3 regions of the Cytobacillus sp. FSL H8-0458 genome follow, and region 3 is predicted to be linked to each of the others. Evidence: a T-box and tRNA genes for the amino acid it is inferred to sense, from the RefSeq annotation. Region 3 holds a T-box; the other regions hold tRNA genes.

Region 1 (5,549 bases), 640 kb from region 3:
CTCTCGTTAAGGAACTCGGCAAAATGACCCCGTAACTTCGGGAGAAGGGGTGCTCATTAGGGTGAATAGCCCTGATGAGCCGCAGTGAATAGGCCCAGGCGACTGTTTAGCAAAAACACAGGTCTCTGCGAAGCCGCAAGGCGAAGTATAGGGGCTGACGCCTGCCCGGTGCTGGAAGGTTAAGAGGAGAGGTTAGCGCAAGCGAAGCTTTGAATCGAAGCCCCAGTAAACGGCGGCCGTAACTATAACGGTCCTAAGGTAGCGAAATTCCTTGTCGGGTAAGTTCCGACCCGCACGAAAGGCGTAACGATCTGGGCACTGTCTCAACGAGAGACTCGGTGAAATTATAGTACCTGTGAAGATGCAGGTTACCCGCGACAGGACGGAAAGACCCCGTGGAGCTTTACTGTAGCCTGATATTGAATTTTGGTACAGCTTGTACAGGATAGGTAGGAGCCTGAGAAACCGGAGCGCCAGCTTCGGTGGAGGCGTCGGTGGGATACTACCCTGGCTGTATTGAAATTCTAACCCGCGCCCCTGATCGGGGCGGGAGACAGTGTCAGGTGGGCAGTTTGACTGGGGCGGTCGCCTCCTAAAAAGTAACGGAGGCGCCCAAAGGTTCCCTCAGAATGGTTGGAAATCATTCGCAGAGTGTAAAGGCACAAGGGAGCTTGACTGCGAGACCTACAAGTCGAGCAGGGACGAAAGTCGGGCTTAGTGATCCGGTGGTTCCGCATGGAAGGGCCATCGCTCAACGGATAAAAGCTACCCCGGGGATAACAGGCTTATCTCCCCCAAGAGTCCACATCGACGGGGAGGTTTGGCACCTCGATGTCGGCTCATCGCATCCTGGGGCTGTAGTCGGTCCCAAGGGTTGGGCTGTTCGCCCATTAAAGCGGTACGCGAGCTGGGTTCAGAACGTCGTGAGACAGTTCGGTCCCTATCCGTCGTGGGCGCAGGAAATTTGAGAGGAGCTGTCCTTAGTACGAGAGGACCGGGATGGACGCACCGCTGGTGTACCAGTTGTCTTGCCAAAGGCATCGCTGGGTAGCTATGTGCGGAAGGGATAAGTGCTGAAAGCATCTAAGCATGAAGCCCCCCTCGAGATGAGATTTCCCATAGCGTCAAGCTAGTAAGATCCCTGAAAGATGATCAGGTTGATAGGTCAGAGGTGGAAGCGTGGCGACATGTGGAGCTGACTGATACTAATCGATCGAGGACTTAACCAAGTCATTGGTGAATACTCGGCAAATGCTTCTTCATACATTATCTAGTTTTGAGGGAACGAAAATGAAATTTCCTCTTGAAAAAAACTACAAAAGAAAGTATAATCATACTTGTCTTTTGAAAATAGTCTGGTGGCGATAGCGAGAAGGTCACACCCGTTCCCATACCGAACACGGAAGTTAAGCTTCTCAGCGCCGATGGTAGTTAGGGGCTGTCCCCTTGTGAGAGTAGGACGTTGCCAGGCTGTTTTATAATACCACTTTTCCGCAGTAGCTCAGTGGTAGAGCATTCGGCTGTTAACCGAACGGTCGCAGGTTCGAATCCTGCCTGCGGAGCCATTTTCATAAAGCCCCTTATGGGAATTATGAGCTGCTGCTTCCATAGCTCAGCAGGTAGAGCACTTCCATGGTAAGGAAGAGGTCACCGGTTCGAGCCCGGTTGGAAGCTCTCTTAATGTAGACAACTAGAATACTAGGCCCCTTGGTCAAGCGGTTAAGACACCGCCCTTTCACGGCGGTAACACGGGTTCGAATCCCGTAGGGGTCACCATAATGGAGGATTAGCTCAGCTGGGAGAGCATCTGCCTTACAAGCAGAGGGTCGGCGGTTCGATCCCGTCATCCTCCACCATATTTGCCGGTGTAGCTCAATTGGTAGAGCAACTGACTTGTAATCAGTAGGTTGGGGGTTCAAGTCCTCTCGCCGGCACCATCTGTTTTTCGCAGATGGAGGGGTAGCGAAGTGGCTAAACGCGGCGGACTGTAAATCCGCTCCTTCGGGTTCGGCAGTTCGAATCTGCCCCCCTCCACCACTTATACTTAATAAAATCACAAAAACTGGACAAGCTAAGAATGTCCTTTTTATTTTGTAATTATTGGGCTATAGCCAAGCGGTAAGGCACCGGACTTTGACTCCGTCACTCGCAGGTTCGAATCCTGCTAGCCCAGCCATTTTTATGAGTATGAGCCATTAGCTCAATCGGTAGAGGATTTTAAAAGATTGCAGCATCGAGGCGTTACATCTCTGAATGGCAAGCTTTTAAAATCTGCGACAAAGACCAAAGGGCTTTGAAGCACAGTTTAGGCAACAGTATTATATTATGAGCCATTAGCTCAGTCGGTAGAGCATCTGACTTTTAATCAGAGGGTCGAAGGTTCGAGTCCTTCATGGCTCACTTTATAGAAAAACGCAGACCTTAGGAATCGAGTCCTGAAGGTCTTACTTGTAAATACAAATATACTGCGGAAGTAGTTCAGTGGTAGAACATCACCTTGCCAAGGTGGGGGTCGCGGGTTCGAATCCCGTCTTCCGCTCCAAATGGGGCCTTAGCTCAGCTGGGAGAGCGCCTGCTTTGCACGCAGGAGGTCAGCGGTTCGATCCCGCTAGGCTCCACCAACATACATAATATACCAATCCTTAAACCCATGTGGTTTAAGGATTTTTTATTTTATAAATATCATATATACATCGGAAAATTAGGACCTTCACCCCCGGCAGCGCATATATATACACGATTTTGTCGAGTTGAGTCATATGATTGAAAGCGGTTAAAATGTATATATGAAGGGAAAGGGAGGACTTATATTATGAATAGACAGAAATTATCGATAATTGGGATGCCGATGGATCTTGGCCAGATGAGACGCGGTGTGGATATGGGGCCAAGTGCGATTCGTTATGCCGGAGTGAATGAACGATTAAAATGTTTATTTGAAGAAATTCATGACCAGGGCGATATTGCTGTCGGCCGTCCGGAGGTTCAAATCGATCCAAATTCAAATCTTCGAAACTTGCACCTTATTGCTGAAAAAACAGAAATGCTTGCAGAAAAAGTTGATCACGCAATAAAAGGCGGTTCTTTTCCATTAGTGCTCGGCGGCGACCATAGCATTGCGATTGGAACATTGGCAGGGGTATCGAAGCACTATTCCAATCTTGGGGTAATCTGGTATGATGCCCATGGTGATTTAAATACAGCTGAGACATCACCTTCAGGAAACATTCATGGCATGCCGCTTGCTGTAAGCCTGGGTATGGGCCATCCGCTTTTAACCAATGTAGGGGGATATGGTCCAAAGGTTAAGCCGGAGAATATTGTCATTATTGGGGCAAGGTCATTGGATGAAGGAGAACGGGAGCTTATTAAGGAAAAAGGCATTAAAGTGTACACCATGCATGAAATTGATCGTCTTGGTATGACAAAGGTCATGGAAGAATCTATTACATATTTAAAAGAAAGAAATACAGATGGTGTTCATCTGTCTCTTGATTTGGATGGGCTGGATCCACATGATGCACCGGGTGTCGGAACTCCGGTTATTGGCGGCATCAGCTACCGTGAAAGCCACTTGGCCATGGAGATGCTTGCAGAAGCACAAATTATTACATCGGCTGAATTTGTAGAGGTTAATCCCATTTTGGATGACAAAAACAAAACAGCTACTGTAGCAGTTGCACTTATGGGTTCACTATTTGGAGAAAAGCTTCTATAATAAAGGAAAATAAAAATGAGCAGAACTTAGACAAGTTCTGCTCATTTTTTTGCTGTAAGTGTATAATATTTATTTAGAAGTTCATCAAGTTTATTGCTGGTATCAACTACCATGTGATCTGTAAAAGATCCGGAAGCTGCTAATTGAATCATTCTTGTCCGGCAATCCTCTATATCTCTCAATAATTCCTTAACACACACTGTAACCAACCCTTTTCGATAATTTTAGTACTTTTATACCCTAAAAGAAAAAAAATAAACCAGAATAAGTAAAAATTTGCTAATATAGAAATTGAATGTTTTTTAATTAAAACGAAACCTTTTCCGCTATCGATTCGTATTATCGATTAGCCGCACTGGAGCGGAGGTAAAAAAATGGAGACACTCGTAAAAAATAGGATAAAGCAAGTATTAAAAGGCGACCAGGATGCTTATGCTGAAGTTGTTGAAATATACAAAGATAAAGTTTTTCAGATTTGCTACAGAATGCTGGGAAACAGGCATGAGGCAGAGGATATCGCTCAGGAGGCCTTCTTAAGAGCTTATGTAAATATTGCCAGCTTTAATATTGACTTGAAATTTTCCACATGGCTCTATCGGATTGCCACTAACCTTTGTATAGACAGAATCAGAAAAAAGAAGCCTGATTATTATCTGGATGCAGAGGTCGCCGGAACGGATGGATTGAACATGTATTCTCAAATCGCTTCAGATGCGAGGCTGCCGGAGGATGATGTAGAAAGCCTGGAACTGCAGGAAACAATCCAAAGAGAAATATCGAAGCTTCCTGAAAAATATCGTTCGGTTATTGTTTTAAAATATATTGAAGAATTATCGCTGAACGAGATCAGTGAAACGCTCGATCTTCCATTGGGAACCGTAAAGACCCGGATTCACCGGGGACGGGAAGCTCTTAGAAATCAATTAAGATATGTTTAATAAAGAGGGTGAGAACTTTGAAATGTCCAGCAGAAATGGTTGTTTATATGCACGAGTACCTAGATGAAGAGATCTCAGCCGAACATGAGAAGGAATTAAGGGCACATCTGCAAAACTGCGTGGAGTGTCAGACTCATTTCCATGAATTAAAGAAAACGATCGCTTTAGTCCAAAGCACTTCACATATACAGGCACCTGAAAATTTCACGGCAAATGTTATGGCAAAATTGCCAAAAGAAAAGCGGAAGGTCGGGGTTCAGCGCTGGTTCAGGCATCATCCGCTTTTAACGGCGGCGTCACTCTTTCTTGTTCTGATGATGGGAAGCATCGCATCTTCCTGGGATCAGGATCAACAATTATCCGTTTCTAAGCAGCCGAACCTCGTGGTGCAAAACGATAAAGTGATTGTACCTGAAGGTGAAGTGGTAAAAGGCGATGTTGTAGTTAAGAACGGCGACTTGGAAATCAAGGGCGAAATAGACGGAAATGCTACGGTCATCAATGGCCAGCAGTATATGGCTTCGGCCGGTAATGTTACCGGTGAAATTGAAGAGGTAGATGCCATATTCGAATGGCTGTGGTATCACATCAAAACCGCAACAAAGGATGCTGTAAATGTCTTTGAAACCGGAGAAACAGACAAAGAAAAGTAGTCAATAATAAAGAGAATCCCTGCTATAAAGCAGGGATTCTTAGTATGCAAATGACAATGCTGAATTTTCCAGATGGCATATGCTGTTTCAAAATTGGAATTAGCGATGAATATGATATAATATGAAAGTTACATAAAGGAACATTAGGCATTTTTGCTTTTGAAATATATATTTGGAGGAAGGATAATGTCGTTTGCGGATCTCTCTATAATGAAATTGTTGGCTAATACAATAGACATT
Region 2 (5,549 bases), 320 kb from region 3:
GAAATTATAGTACCTGTGAAGATGCAGGTTACCCGCGACAGGACGGAAAGACCCCGTGGAGCTTTACTGTAGCCTGATATTGAATTTTGGTACAGCTTGTACAGGATAGGTAGGAGCCTGAGAAGCCGGAGCGCCAGCTTCGGTGGAGGCGTCGGTGGGATACTACCCTGGCTGTATTGAAATTCTAACCCGCGCCCCTGATCGGGGCGGGAGACAGTGTCAGGTGGGCAGTTTGACTGGGGCGGTCGCCTCCTAAAAAGTAACGGAGGCGCCCAAAGGTTCCCTCAGAATGGTTGGAAATCATTCGCAGAGTGTAAAGGCACAAGGGAGCTTGACTGCGAGACCTACAAGTCGAGCAGGGACGAAAGTCGGGCTTAGTGATCCGGTGGTTCCGCATGGAAGGGCCATCGCTCAACGGATAAAAGCTACCCCGGGGATAACAGGCTTATCTCCCCCAAGAGTCCACATCGACGGGGAGGTTTGGCACCTCGATGTCGGCTCATCGCATCCTGGGGCTGTAGTCGGTCCCAAGGGTTGGGCTGTTCGCCCATTAAAGCGGTACGCGAGCTGGGTTCAGAACGTCGTGAGACAGTTCGGTCCCTATCCGTCGTGGGCGCAGGAAATTTGAGAGGAGCTGTCCTTAGTACGAGAGGACCGGGATGGACGCACCGCTGGTGTACCAGTTGTCTTGCCAAAGGCATCGCTGGGTAGCTATGTGCGGAAGGGATAAGTGCTGAAAGCATCTAAGCATGAAGCCCCCCTCGAGATGAGATTTCCCATAGCGTCAAGCTAGTAAGATCCCTGAAAGATGATCAGGTTGATAGGTCAGAGGTGGAAGCGTGGCGACATGTGGAGCTGACTGATACTAATCGATCGAGGACTTAACCAAGTCATATTGGTAATTACTCGGCAAATGCTTCTTCATACATTATCTAGTTTTGAGGGAACGAAGTTTCTTCAACCAAATAGTCCGGTGGCGATAGCGAGAAGGTCACACCCGTTCCCATACCGAACACGGAAGTTAAGCTTCTCAGCGCCGATGGTAGTTGGGGGCTGTCCCCCTGTGAGAGTAGGACGCTGCCGGGCAACCCTGATTGGGTAATTTTATTTGGCCCCTTGGTCAAGCGGTTAAGACACCGCCCTTTCACGGCGGTAACACGGGTTCGAATCCCGTAGGGGTCACCATATTTTGGAGGATTAGCTCAGCTGGGAGAGCATCTGCCTTACAAGCAGAGGGTCGGCGGTTCGATCCCGTCATCCTCCACCATATCTTTAGTACGGGCCATTAGCTCAGTCGGTAGAGCAGATTGCAGCATCAGTGAGATTCTTCACCCGAATAGCAATCTGTGACAAAGCACGCAGGGCTTTGGAACATCTGACCTAGCACTTTCAGGCTTTAGGCAGCAGAATATTAATACGAGCCATTAGCTCAGTCGGTAGAGCATCTGACTTTTAATCAGAGGGTCGAAGGTTCGAGTCCTTCATGGCTCACCATTTTTAATTTCATATTGCGGGTGTGGCGGAATTGGCAGACGCACCAGACTTAGGATCTGGCGCCGCAAGGCGTGGGGGTTCGACTCCCTTCACCCGCACCATTTTAAGCGGAAGTAGTTCAGTGGTAGAACATCACCTTGCCAAGGTGGGGGTCGCGGGTTCGAATCCCGTCTTCCGCTCCATTATTTTGCGCCCGTAGCTCAATTGGATAGAGCGTTTGACTACGGATCAAAAGGTTAGGGGTTCGACTCCTCTCGGGCGCGCCATATTACGGGGAGTAGCTCAGCTTGGTAGAGCACTTGGTTTGGGACCAAGGGGTCGCAGGTTCGAATCCTGTCTTCCCGACCAGCGACACTTCTTTTACTTGGGGCCTTAGCTCAGCTGGGAGAGCGCCTGCTTTGCACGCAGGAGGTCAGCGGTTCGATCCCGCTAGGCTCCACCATGAATATATAATCATTTCGGCGGTGTAGCTCAGCTGGCTAGAGCGTACGGTTCATACCCGTGAGGTCGGGGGTTCGATCCCCTCCGCCGCTACCAATATGATTATTTTTTACAACATCGGAGGAATACCCAAGTCCGGCTGAAGGGATCGGTCTTGAAAACCGACAGGCGGGTCAAACCGCGCAGGGGTTCGAATCCCCTTTCCTCCTCCATATCTTATTTTAATAATATTATCGCGGGGTGGAGCACGACCGAATAATCTGCGAGGGAATTACTTCAGCGCACCGATTGAGCTGCTGCTTGAATAATCTTTCTGAAATCGGGGCGGTACTTCATTGATTAAACTGCGATGTAATGCTTGATGTGAGCATAGAAAAATCACATAAATAATATTATCGCGGGGTGGAGCAGTCCGGTAGCTCGTCGGGCTCATAACCCGAAGGTCGCAGGTTCAAATCCTGCCCCCGCAATCTGGTCCGGTAGTTCAGTTGGTTAGAATGCCTGCCTGTCACGCAGGAGGTCGCGGGTTCGAGTCCCGTCCGGACCGCCATTATTTATAATCTTAATAATATATGGCTCAGTAGCTCAGTCGGTAGAGGATTTTAAAAGAATGCAGCTGCGAAGCTTTTACATCATCGAATAGTATGCTTTTAAAATCTGCGACAAAGAACGCAGGACTTTGAAGCACATGTATCAAACTTTAGGATTAATAAATTTATATGGCTCAGTAGCTCAGTCGGTAGAGCAAAGGACTGAAAATCCTTGTGTCGGCGGTTCGATTCCGTCCTGAGCCACCATTTTCTTAGTCTTTACAGACTTGGAGGGGTAGCGAAGTGGCTAAACGCGGCGGACTGTAAATCCGCTCCTTCGGGTTCGGCAGTTCGAATCTGCCCCCCTCCACCATTTATATAGGGGTATAGTTTAATGGTAAAACGAAGGTCTCCAAAACCTTTGATGTGGGTTCGATTCCTACTACCCCTGCCAGTAGGATAGTGGCGGTTGTGGCGAAGTGGTTAACGCATCGGATTGTGGCTCCGACACTCGTGGGTTCGATTCCCATCAATCGCCCCATTATTCTTTTTCTGCATTAATTATTGGGCTATAGCCAAGCGGTAAGGCACCGGACTTTGACTCCGTCACTCGCAGGTTCGAATCCTGCTAGCCCAGCCATTTTTAAGGCAGCATAGCCAAGTGGTAAGGCAGAGGTCTGCAAAACCTCCATCCCCGGTTCAAATCCGGGTGTTGCCTCCAAACAAAAGACAGTATGTTATAAATTAATTTAAATGCGGGTGTAGTTTAGTGGTAAAACCTCAGCCTTCCAAGCTGATGATGAGGGTTCGATTCCCTTCACCCGCTCCAACAACATATGGGCCTATAGCTCAGCTGGTTAGAGCGCACGCCTGATAAGCGTGAGGTCGATGGTTCGAGTCCATTTAGGCCCACCATTATACATACCATTATCAAACTAATTCCAATAGGGATTAGTTTTTTTGTATTTAGAAACTTTTTTAACGGCTGTCTCCAAGAGGAACAGGCTATTTTACTGTAAATGCAGATACCGAATATGGAAGCGGGGAGCTAAGTTGATACTTTGTGAATACTTTGTGAACCGTTATTCTTGCAAGAGCACCATTAGGTGGAAGAAACCCTTGATATTACAGTGTTTTAGCTAAAATTGCAACCCTTTTGCCTTTGAGGAAATATGAAGAAAGTGTGATTCATTTCACTTTTATGAAAACCCTTCTCAACTATGATATAGGTAACAAAGTAAAGGAGCTGATGGAAGGTGGAAACACGAAAAGTGGACCAGAGCAGTTCAAAAGAACATAACTCTCTAAAGGGTACGTTCTTTTCAGTTACAGTTGTAGGGCTTGGGATCTTTGTTACTTATTTAATCTTGTACGGCCTGTACATGGCCAGAATATAGGGGGGATAAACAATGATGCATCGTTCTGAAAAGGTATGGCTTATTTTAAGCTTTGGAATGATTATTGGATTCATGTTAATCGCGGGCTACCAAGCATTCGCCTTTGAAATGGGGCCGCCAAGCTATGGAGAGCGAATTGATCCTCAGAAAGTGGATGAAACAGCACCGTTTGATAAGCCAGGAATTAAGAAAATTGGCGAGAATGAGTATGAAGTAGTTATGACTCTTCAAGTGTTCAGTTTTACTCCTAGTGAGATAGAAGTGCCTGCAGGATCAACAGTTCATTTTACATTGACGTCAAAAGATGTCGTTCACGGGTTCCAGGTTGCGGAAACTAACTTAAATGCTATGGTTGTGCCTGGTTATGTACAAAAAATCACCCAGAAGTTCGATAAGCCAGGTGAATATTTAGTTCTTTGCAATGAGTACTGCGGTGCGGGTCATCAAATGATGAGCACAACCATTACAGTGAAATAAAGGGGGGATAGACAGTGGAAACAGTTATTAAGCAATCAGGAAAAACACAAGTTTTTAAGGATAAAGCAAATAAAGTTATGGGGATTAGCCTCGAGGATGCAAAATTAACGAAATCATATTTATCTGTTGCTTTCTTAGCCATCCTTCTGGGCGGAATACTTGGACTGCTGCAAGGCCTGAACCGGGCTGGAATGCTCGAATTGCCGGCATGGCTGAATTATTATCAGGTTCTCACAGCTCATGGTCTTCTGCTGGTAGTCGTACTGTCGGCGTTCTTCACAATTGGATACTTCTATGCTGGGTTATCCCACACACTGGGCGGCCTGCTTCCTAAGGTCAGAAAGATGGCATGGATTGGTTTCTGGATGAAGATTTTCGGATTTGTCCTAGCGGTGATCCCGATTTTAATGAATGAAGCATCTGTTATGTATACTTTCTATCCGCCAATGGCCGCTTCACCCATTTTCTATATCGGCTTAGTATTTATCGTATTGGGTGTATGGATGTGCGCCTTTGGTGCTTTTATCAATGTGGCAAGCTGGAGAAAGAGAAATCCTGGCCAGCATATCCCGATTTTATCTTTCTTTGCAACAGGCGTATTTGTTCTCTTATTCTTCGGAAGCATACCTGTAGCCATTGAGGTTTTCACTATAATTCCTTGGGCTTTTGGATGGGTGGAGACGATAAATGTTATGGTTGCACGCACGCTGTTCTGGGCGTTCGGACATACACTGGTTAACATCTGGTATTTAACAGCTGTATCTGCCTGGTATGTCATTGTGCCGAAAGTTATTGGCGGCCGAAGATGGAATGACCTCTTAACAAGGATTGTGGTTATTGCACTAGTAATTATGAATATTACCGGGGGATTCCACCATCAAATTATTGACCCGGGTATTTCTGAACCTGTGAAATACATGCACGTGTTTATGAGTTTGGCCATTGGCTTCCCTTCATTAATGACTGCTTATGCAATGTTTGCAGTCTTTGAACGCACAGCGAGAAGGAAAGGCGGAAAAGGCATTGTTGGCTGGTATAAGAAGCTTCCTTGGGGAGACGTCAGATTCCTTGCACCATTTATCGCAATGGCTGCTTTTATCCCTGCAGGGGCAGGCGGCATTGCTCAAACTACAAACCAATTAAATCAGGTAGTCCATAACACGATGTGGGTCGTTGGCCATTTCCACTTAACACTTGGCATGTCAGTAGT
Region 3 (5,549 bases):
TGGATGATGAACATCCTATCGGCCGCAAAGTCATTAAACCTCCCGGACTGGTGGGTCTGTGCCGGCTTTGTGAGGGCAAAAGTCTGGGATACTCTTCATGGATTCAGCAATAGAACTCACTTGCCTGATGTGGATGTCGTTTATTTTAATAAGAGTGACCTTAGTGAAGAAACGGAAAAAGAGCTGGAGTCCAAGCTTAAATCCCTTCTGCCCAAAGTGCCCTGGTCAGTTAAAAATGAGGCAAGAATGCATCTGATTAATGACCTCCCCCCATATACTTCATCAGTGGATGCGATCTCGAAATTTCCTGAAACGGCTACTGCCCTTGGATTAAAGCTTGATGACAAAAACAATATTATATTAACTGCTCCATGGGGGATCGGGGACTTGCTTGCTTATAAAATAAAGCCCACACCTATGTTTGCTGAAGATAGTAAGTTATTTGGAGTTTACCTCCAGCGAATTGAAAAAAAGAACTGGAAATTATTATGGCCAGGGATAGAAGAAATTCAAGGAAGAAACCAATGAAAAAGGTGTTTTTAATACTGATGTTGCTCATGCTGCCAGGCGGTTCGCAGACACTGGCAGTAAAATGGGTGGACCTTAAGCCGGAAGAGGTTGAATCCCGTTCACAAGTTATTGTGCTGGGTACATATAATTTTAAAAGCAAACAAAAATCTAGCAGGGGTATTTTTTATGGAAGACAGTTTCAAGTCGAAAAGGTGTATAAAGGAGAAGCAGCAGAAACCATAACGGCAGGCATTGATGGCAACGATACTGGATGGGCAGAGGAATTTCAGCAGGAGGGCGGCAAGTTCCTGTTATTTTTGGAAAAAACAAAGGAAGCACACTTTCTTGTTCCCGTTGCCGGCCCCAATGGAATGGTTCAAGGGAAGGATGGCAGAATTGTATCAGGTCATGAGGATTATTACGGAAAGATAATGAATGAAGAAGTAAGAAAACCAAGTCCAGCTAAAGAAAATGAAGGTGAAGGACATCTGATTGAAGTCTTACTGTTTTCTTTAACTGGCCTTATCACTTTTCTGTTGATTATTAGGTTTTTAGCAAGAGAAAAGGCGAAATCTTATTAAGCGCGCCACATTTAGATTATAATAGAGGAATAACAACTAAAGAAAAGGCAGGATTCTGTATGATTGTAAAAAGTGAAGAAGAATTAGCAAAACTTAAGGAAATCGGCAAAATTGTCGCGGAGATTCGCGATGCGATGATTGAAAAAACCAAGCCAGGCGTAACAACCAAAGAACTTGATGATTTAGCCGGAGAGCTATTTGAAAAGAATGGAGCGATTTCAGGCCCTAAAGGAGAATACGACTTTCCCGGCTTCACATGCATAAGCGTGAATGAAGAAGTGGCTCATGGCATTCCAGGAAGCCGCATAATAAAAGAAGGCGATCTTGTAAATATTGATGTTTCAGGATCAAAGAATGGCTATTTCGCAGATACAGGCCTATCATTTGTCGTTGGGGAAGACGAGAAGCTGCAAAAGTTATGTGATGCGGCACAGGAAGCATTTGATGAAGGCATGAAAAAATTAAAGCCGGGCGGCAAGCTGAGCCTTGTCGGTAAAACGGTTCATAAAGTGGCAAAAAACAATGGATTCAACGTTATCATGAATCTGACCGGACACGGTGTCGGCCGCTCCCTTCACGAGAAGCCGGACCATATTCTGAACTATTTTGATCCATGGGATAAACAGCTGTTAAGAGAAGGCATGGTTGTCGCCTTCGAACCGTTTATTTCAAGCGGAGATGAAGAAGTAAGGGAAATGAGCGACGGGTGGACGTTCGTCACACCTAACAAAAGCCATGTCGCCCAATGTGAACACACCGTTGTCATAACAAAAGAAGGACCGATTATCTTAACGAAATAAGCATGGACCAGGGGCATTGCATGTTCCTGGTTTATTTTTATCTATTGTTACTCATGAAAAAAACACTTGAACTTTCCAAAACATTCCGCTAAAATAATAAAAATTTAAAATTTTAAAGTAATGACAGAAATAAGTAGCTGTTCTTCTCCCTGTTTTAGAGAGCTGATGCCCGGTGAAAATCAGCACATAGATAACAGTGAATTACCTTCTCGAACTTTTTCTGTGAACAGTAGTAGCAGGGAACGGCACGGACCGTTAATCCGCTGAGCGGAAGAGCAATCTTCAAAAAGGGTGGTACCGCGTTAACCACGTCCCTTTCTTTAGGGGCGTGGTTTTTTATATTCCAAAAACAGAAAGGAAGGGAATACATGGACAATTTTTTTGAAAAATTAACAGCCCAGCAAAAGCTTGAAACAGAGAGGCAGCTTGAGATTTACTGTAATGGCGTCCAGGAGATTCTGCCAAAAGCCGAATTGAAGAATAAAATAGCCAAATCCATTTTTCAAAATCAGCCTTTAAAAATTAAGCTGGGCCTTGATCCTTCTGCACCGGATGTCCATATCGGCCATACGGTCGTGCTGAATAAATTAAAGCAGTTCCAGGACAACGGCCACGTCATCCAGCTGATCATTGGCGATTTTACAGGGAAAATTGGCGACCCGACAGGGAAATCGGCAGCCCGAAATCAGCTCACAGATGAAGAAGTGAAGCATAATGCTAAAACCTACTTCGAGCAATTCAGCAAAGTGCTGGACATGGATAAAGTCGATCTTCACTACAACTCAGCATGGCTTTCTGACCTCCAGCTTGAAGACGTTATCCGCCTGTCTGCAAGCATAACGGTTGCCCGCCTTCTGGAGCGAAATGACTTTTCAGAGCGGCTGGCCACAGGTAAACCAATCTCGCTTCATGAGTTTTTCTACCCGCTGATGCAGGGCTACGACTCGGTTGCTCTTGAAAGCGATATCGAGCTTGGCGGAAACGACCAGCATTTCAATGTTCTGATGGGACGCCATCTGCAGGAGCATTTTCAAAAGGAAAAGCAGGTCGTCATCCTGATGCCGCTCCTTGAGGGCCTGGATGGCAAAGAGAAAATGTCCAAATCGAAAAACAATTACATCGGTGTGGATGAGGATCCTAATAATATGTATGGCAAAATGATGTCCATACCGGATGAGCTGATTGTAAAATACTTCAATCTCGCAACAGATTTGCCGGTGACCGAAAAACAGCAAATCGCGGAAGAGCTGGAAAACAGAACTCTTCATCCGCGTGACGCCAAAATGCTCTTGGGAAGAACAATTGTCCGCATGTACCATGGTGCAGCTGAAGCCGAGAAAGCCGAACAGCATTTCCAAACCATTTTCCAAAAAGGAGCCATGCCGGATGAGATCCCGGAAACCGAATGGAGGGGTGAGGGTGAAATGCTCATTACCGACCTGATTGCCGGCCTTGGCCTGCTTTCATCCAAAACAGAAGCAAGAAAAATGATTGCAGGAGGCGGCATTCGTTTAAACGGAGAAAAAGTCAGCGATGTAAAGCTGCTCGTGAAAATTACAGACGGATTAGTTCTTCAGGCAGGAAAAAGAAAGTTTGTGAAACTGAGGCTGAACTAGGCAAATCGCTTTTTTCCCCAATCCTTTTCAAGATATGATAGAATAGACGAAATTTTTAAAGAAAAGCAGGTGGAGGAAATGAAAGCGGTCATTCATGAAGGTAAAGCCGGTCTTGCCGGGTTATCTTATGGTGAAATTGAAAAGCCTGAGCCGGGTGCCGGCGAAGTCAGGGTGAAATTAAAGACGGCAGGGCTGAACCATCGGGATTTATTTGTCCTGAACCGCCACAAGGCGGAAGATCCTGCGCTTGTCATCGGTTCAGACGGAGCGGGAATTATCGACGCAGTCGGAGATAACGTTGCAGACATGAAGCCAGGCGATGAAGTTATCATCAATCCCGGACTCGGCTGGAAGGAAAAAAGCGAGGCACCCCCAGCCGGCTTTGAAATCGTCGGCTTGCCGTTTCATGGGACATTTGCGGAATACATCATAATTCCGGCTGAAAACGCAGCTCCCAAGCCAGGGTATTTAACCTGGGAGGACGCGGGTGTCCTTTCCCTGGCAGCACTAACCGCCTACAGAGCATTATTCACTAGAGGAAAGCTTCAGGCAGGCATGAAGGTGTTCATTCCCGGAATTGGAGGGGGTGTGGCAACCTTCTTAATGCAATTCGCAAAAGCGGCAGGGGCATCTGTGTATGTGGCTTCACGTTCAGAGGAAAAATGCCGAAAAGCTCTCGAGCTTGGTGCAGATAAAGCCTTAAACAGCAGTGAAGAGTGGCCGGAAGCTCTTGGCGGGGAAAAGGTGGATCTTGTCATTGAATCTGTTGGCCCGGCTACATTTAATAAATCTTTGGAAATCCTTCGCAATGGCGGTACCATCGTAACATTTGGCTCCTCTACTGGGGATGTGCTGGAACTCAATCTCCGCAGTCTCTTTTACGCTCAGCAAAACATGCTTGGTTCAACAATGGGAAGTGCAGAGGAATACCATGAAATGCTCCAGTTTATTGAAAAACATCAAATCAGGCCGGTTTTGGATCAGGCATTTCACCTGGAACAATATGAACAGGCTTTTGAAAAAATCGCAAACGCGGAGCAATGGGGGAAAATTGCTTTCAAAATCAGCGAATAAAAATAGGGGTGAGATCTGCAAAAAGCAGTATCTCACCCCTTTTCTTATACATGTAAAAACTTCACACAAACCGGATCCGGCACTTTCACATCAGATTGAAGCAATGTAAGCTTTCCGGTCGTCTCATCACGAGAATATAAAACAATGCTGCTGGAATTCTGGTTCGAGCCTATTACAAATTTTTCGGTTGGATCGAGCACAAAGTCACGCGGCCAGTTTCCTTCTGTAGAGGTATGCTCCACAAATGCAAGCTCTCCATTATCCTGATTCACGGAGAAAACAGCAATGCTGTCATGCCCGCGGTTGCCGGCATAAACGAAGCGGCCGTCGGAAGAGATATGAATGGCGCTTCCCTGGTTATTTTCCTTAAAACCTTCCGGAAGGGTGGTTATAGCCTGCTTTTGAACGAAGCTTCCATCTTCATGATACTGAAGTAAAAGAACTTCAGAGCTAAACTCGGTCATCACATAGGCATACTTGCCATTTGGATGGAACACAAGGTGTCTGGGTCCGCTCCCAGGTTTAACGGCCAGGGTGCTATTTTCCTTTAGAATGCCTTCATTTACTTCATACGTAATCACCTGGTCTGTTCCCAGGTCAACTGCAGCTAAATACTTTTCGTCCGGAGTAAGTCCAGCATAGTGAGTATGCGGTTTTTCCTGCCTGCTGTCAGGACCTGATCCGCTATGCTTCATAACTGAAACAGCAGGATTTAAAGAGCCGTCCTCATTTGTTAAGTAAGACTCGACTGTCCCTTTATGGTAGTTTGCACTGAAAACATTGCGCACGGAAGAATCCACACTGACATGACATGGAGGGGAGCCGGCAGAAACCTGGCTGTTGATTTTCTCAAGCGAACCGCTGCTGTCAAGACGATACGCAGCCACTCCGCCGGATTCGCCTTCCTTGGCTACCGAGAATAAAAACTGATTATCAAGGCTGATTGTTAGATAGGTGGGATTATCCAA

Evidence for each region. A T-box is a leader RNA that pairs with one kind of tRNA and senses whether it is charged. The one in region 3 lies ahead of tyrS (tyrosine--tRNA ligase), so its partner is inferred to be a tRNA-Tyr.
Region 1: it encodes a tRNA-Tyr, which carries the amino acid that the T-box ahead of tyrS (tyrosine--tRNA ligase) is inferred to sense. The anticodon was not compared.
Region 2: it encodes a tRNA-Tyr, which carries the amino acid that the T-box ahead of tyrS (tyrosine--tRNA ligase) is inferred to sense. The anticodon was not compared.

Annotation. Positions count from the first base shown of each region.
Region 1 is NZ_JBBOBR010000001.1:4,020,872-4,026,420, reverse strand. Features, by position in the region: rRNA gene NYE23_RS20240 (23S ribosomal RNA) at 1-1,229, shown strand, start outside; rRNA gene rrf (5S ribosomal RNA) at 1,355-1,471, shown strand; tRNA gene NYE23_RS20230 (tRNA-Asn) at 1,491-1,565, shown strand; tRNA gene NYE23_RS20225 (tRNA-Thr) at 1,602-1,674, shown strand; tRNA gene NYE23_RS20220 (tRNA-Glu) at 1,702-1,776, shown strand; tRNA gene NYE23_RS20215 (tRNA-Val) at 1,781-1,856, shown strand; tRNA gene NYE23_RS20210 (tRNA-Thr) at 1,862-1,937, shown strand; tRNA gene NYE23_RS20205 (tRNA-Tyr) at 1,954-2,037, shown strand; tRNA gene NYE23_RS20200 (tRNA-Gln) at 2,102-2,176, shown strand; tRNA gene NYE23_RS20195 (tRNA-Lys) at 2,328-2,400, shown strand; tRNA gene NYE23_RS20190 (tRNA-Gly) at 2,468-2,542, shown strand; tRNA gene NYE23_RS20185 (tRNA-Ala) at 2,546-2,621, shown strand; gene rocF (arginase) at 2,813-3,718, shown strand; gene NYE23_RS20175 (aspartyl-phosphate phosphatase Spo0E family protein) at 3,760-3,918, opposite strand; gene sigW (RNA polymerase sigma factor SigW) at 4,093-4,656, shown strand; gene NYE23_RS20165 (anti-sigma factor) at 4,674-5,309, shown strand; gene cdaA (diadenylate cyclase CdaA) at 5,496-5,549, shown strand, end outside.
Region 2 is NZ_JBBOBR010000001.1:3,702,926-3,708,474, reverse strand. Features, by position in the region: rRNA gene NYE23_RS18605 (23S ribosomal RNA) at 1-889, shown strand, start outside; rRNA gene rrf (5S ribosomal RNA) at 970-1,086, shown strand; tRNA gene NYE23_RS18595 (tRNA-Glu) at 1,111-1,185, shown strand; tRNA gene NYE23_RS18590 (tRNA-Val) at 1,192-1,267, shown strand; tRNA gene NYE23_RS18585 (tRNA-Lys) at 1,419-1,494, shown strand; tRNA gene NYE23_RS18580 (tRNA-Leu) at 1,511-1,595, shown strand; tRNA gene NYE23_RS18575 (tRNA-Gly) at 1,602-1,676, shown strand; tRNA gene NYE23_RS18570 (tRNA-Arg) at 1,684-1,760, shown strand; tRNA gene NYE23_RS18565 (tRNA-Pro) at 1,766-1,842, shown strand; tRNA gene NYE23_RS18560 (tRNA-Ala) at 1,861-1,936, shown strand; tRNA gene NYE23_RS18555 (tRNA-Met) at 1,955-2,031, shown strand; tRNA gene NYE23_RS18550 (tRNA-Ser) at 2,055-2,147, shown strand; tRNA gene NYE23_RS18545 (tRNA-Met) at 2,332-2,405, shown strand; tRNA gene NYE23_RS18540 (tRNA-Asp) at 2,409-2,485, shown strand; tRNA gene NYE23_RS18535 (tRNA-Phe) at 2,657-2,732, shown strand; tRNA gene NYE23_RS18530 (tRNA-Tyr) at 2,755-2,838, shown strand; tRNA gene NYE23_RS18525 (tRNA-Trp) at 2,846-2,919, shown strand; tRNA gene NYE23_RS18520 (tRNA-His) at 2,931-3,006, shown strand; tRNA gene NYE23_RS18515 (tRNA-Gln) at 3,031-3,105, shown strand; tRNA gene NYE23_RS18510 (tRNA-Cys) at 3,113-3,186, shown strand; tRNA gene NYE23_RS18505 (tRNA-Gly) at 3,221-3,294, shown strand; tRNA gene NYE23_RS18500 (tRNA-Ile) at 3,304-3,380, shown strand; gene NYE23_RS18495 (cytochrome c oxidase subunit 2A) at 3,722-3,862, shown strand; gene NYE23_RS18490 (cytochrome c oxidase subunit II) at 3,875-4,339, shown strand; gene NYE23_RS18485 (cbb3-type cytochrome c oxidase subunit I) at 4,354-5,549, shown strand, end outside.
Region 3 is NZ_JBBOBR010000001.1:3,380,198-3,385,746, reverse strand. Features, by position in the region: gene NYE23_RS16695 (nucleotidyltransferase family protein) at 1-528, shown strand, start outside; gene NYE23_RS16690 (hypothetical protein) at 525-1,091, shown strand; gene map (type I methionyl aminopeptidase) at 1,151-1,891, shown strand; T-box leader at 2,003-2,210, shown strand; gene tyrS (tyrosine--tRNA ligase) at 2,260-3,507, shown strand; gene NYE23_RS16675 (zinc-binding dehydrogenase) at 3,586-4,581, shown strand; gene NYE23_RS16670 (lactonase family protein) at 4,626-5,549, opposite strand, start outside.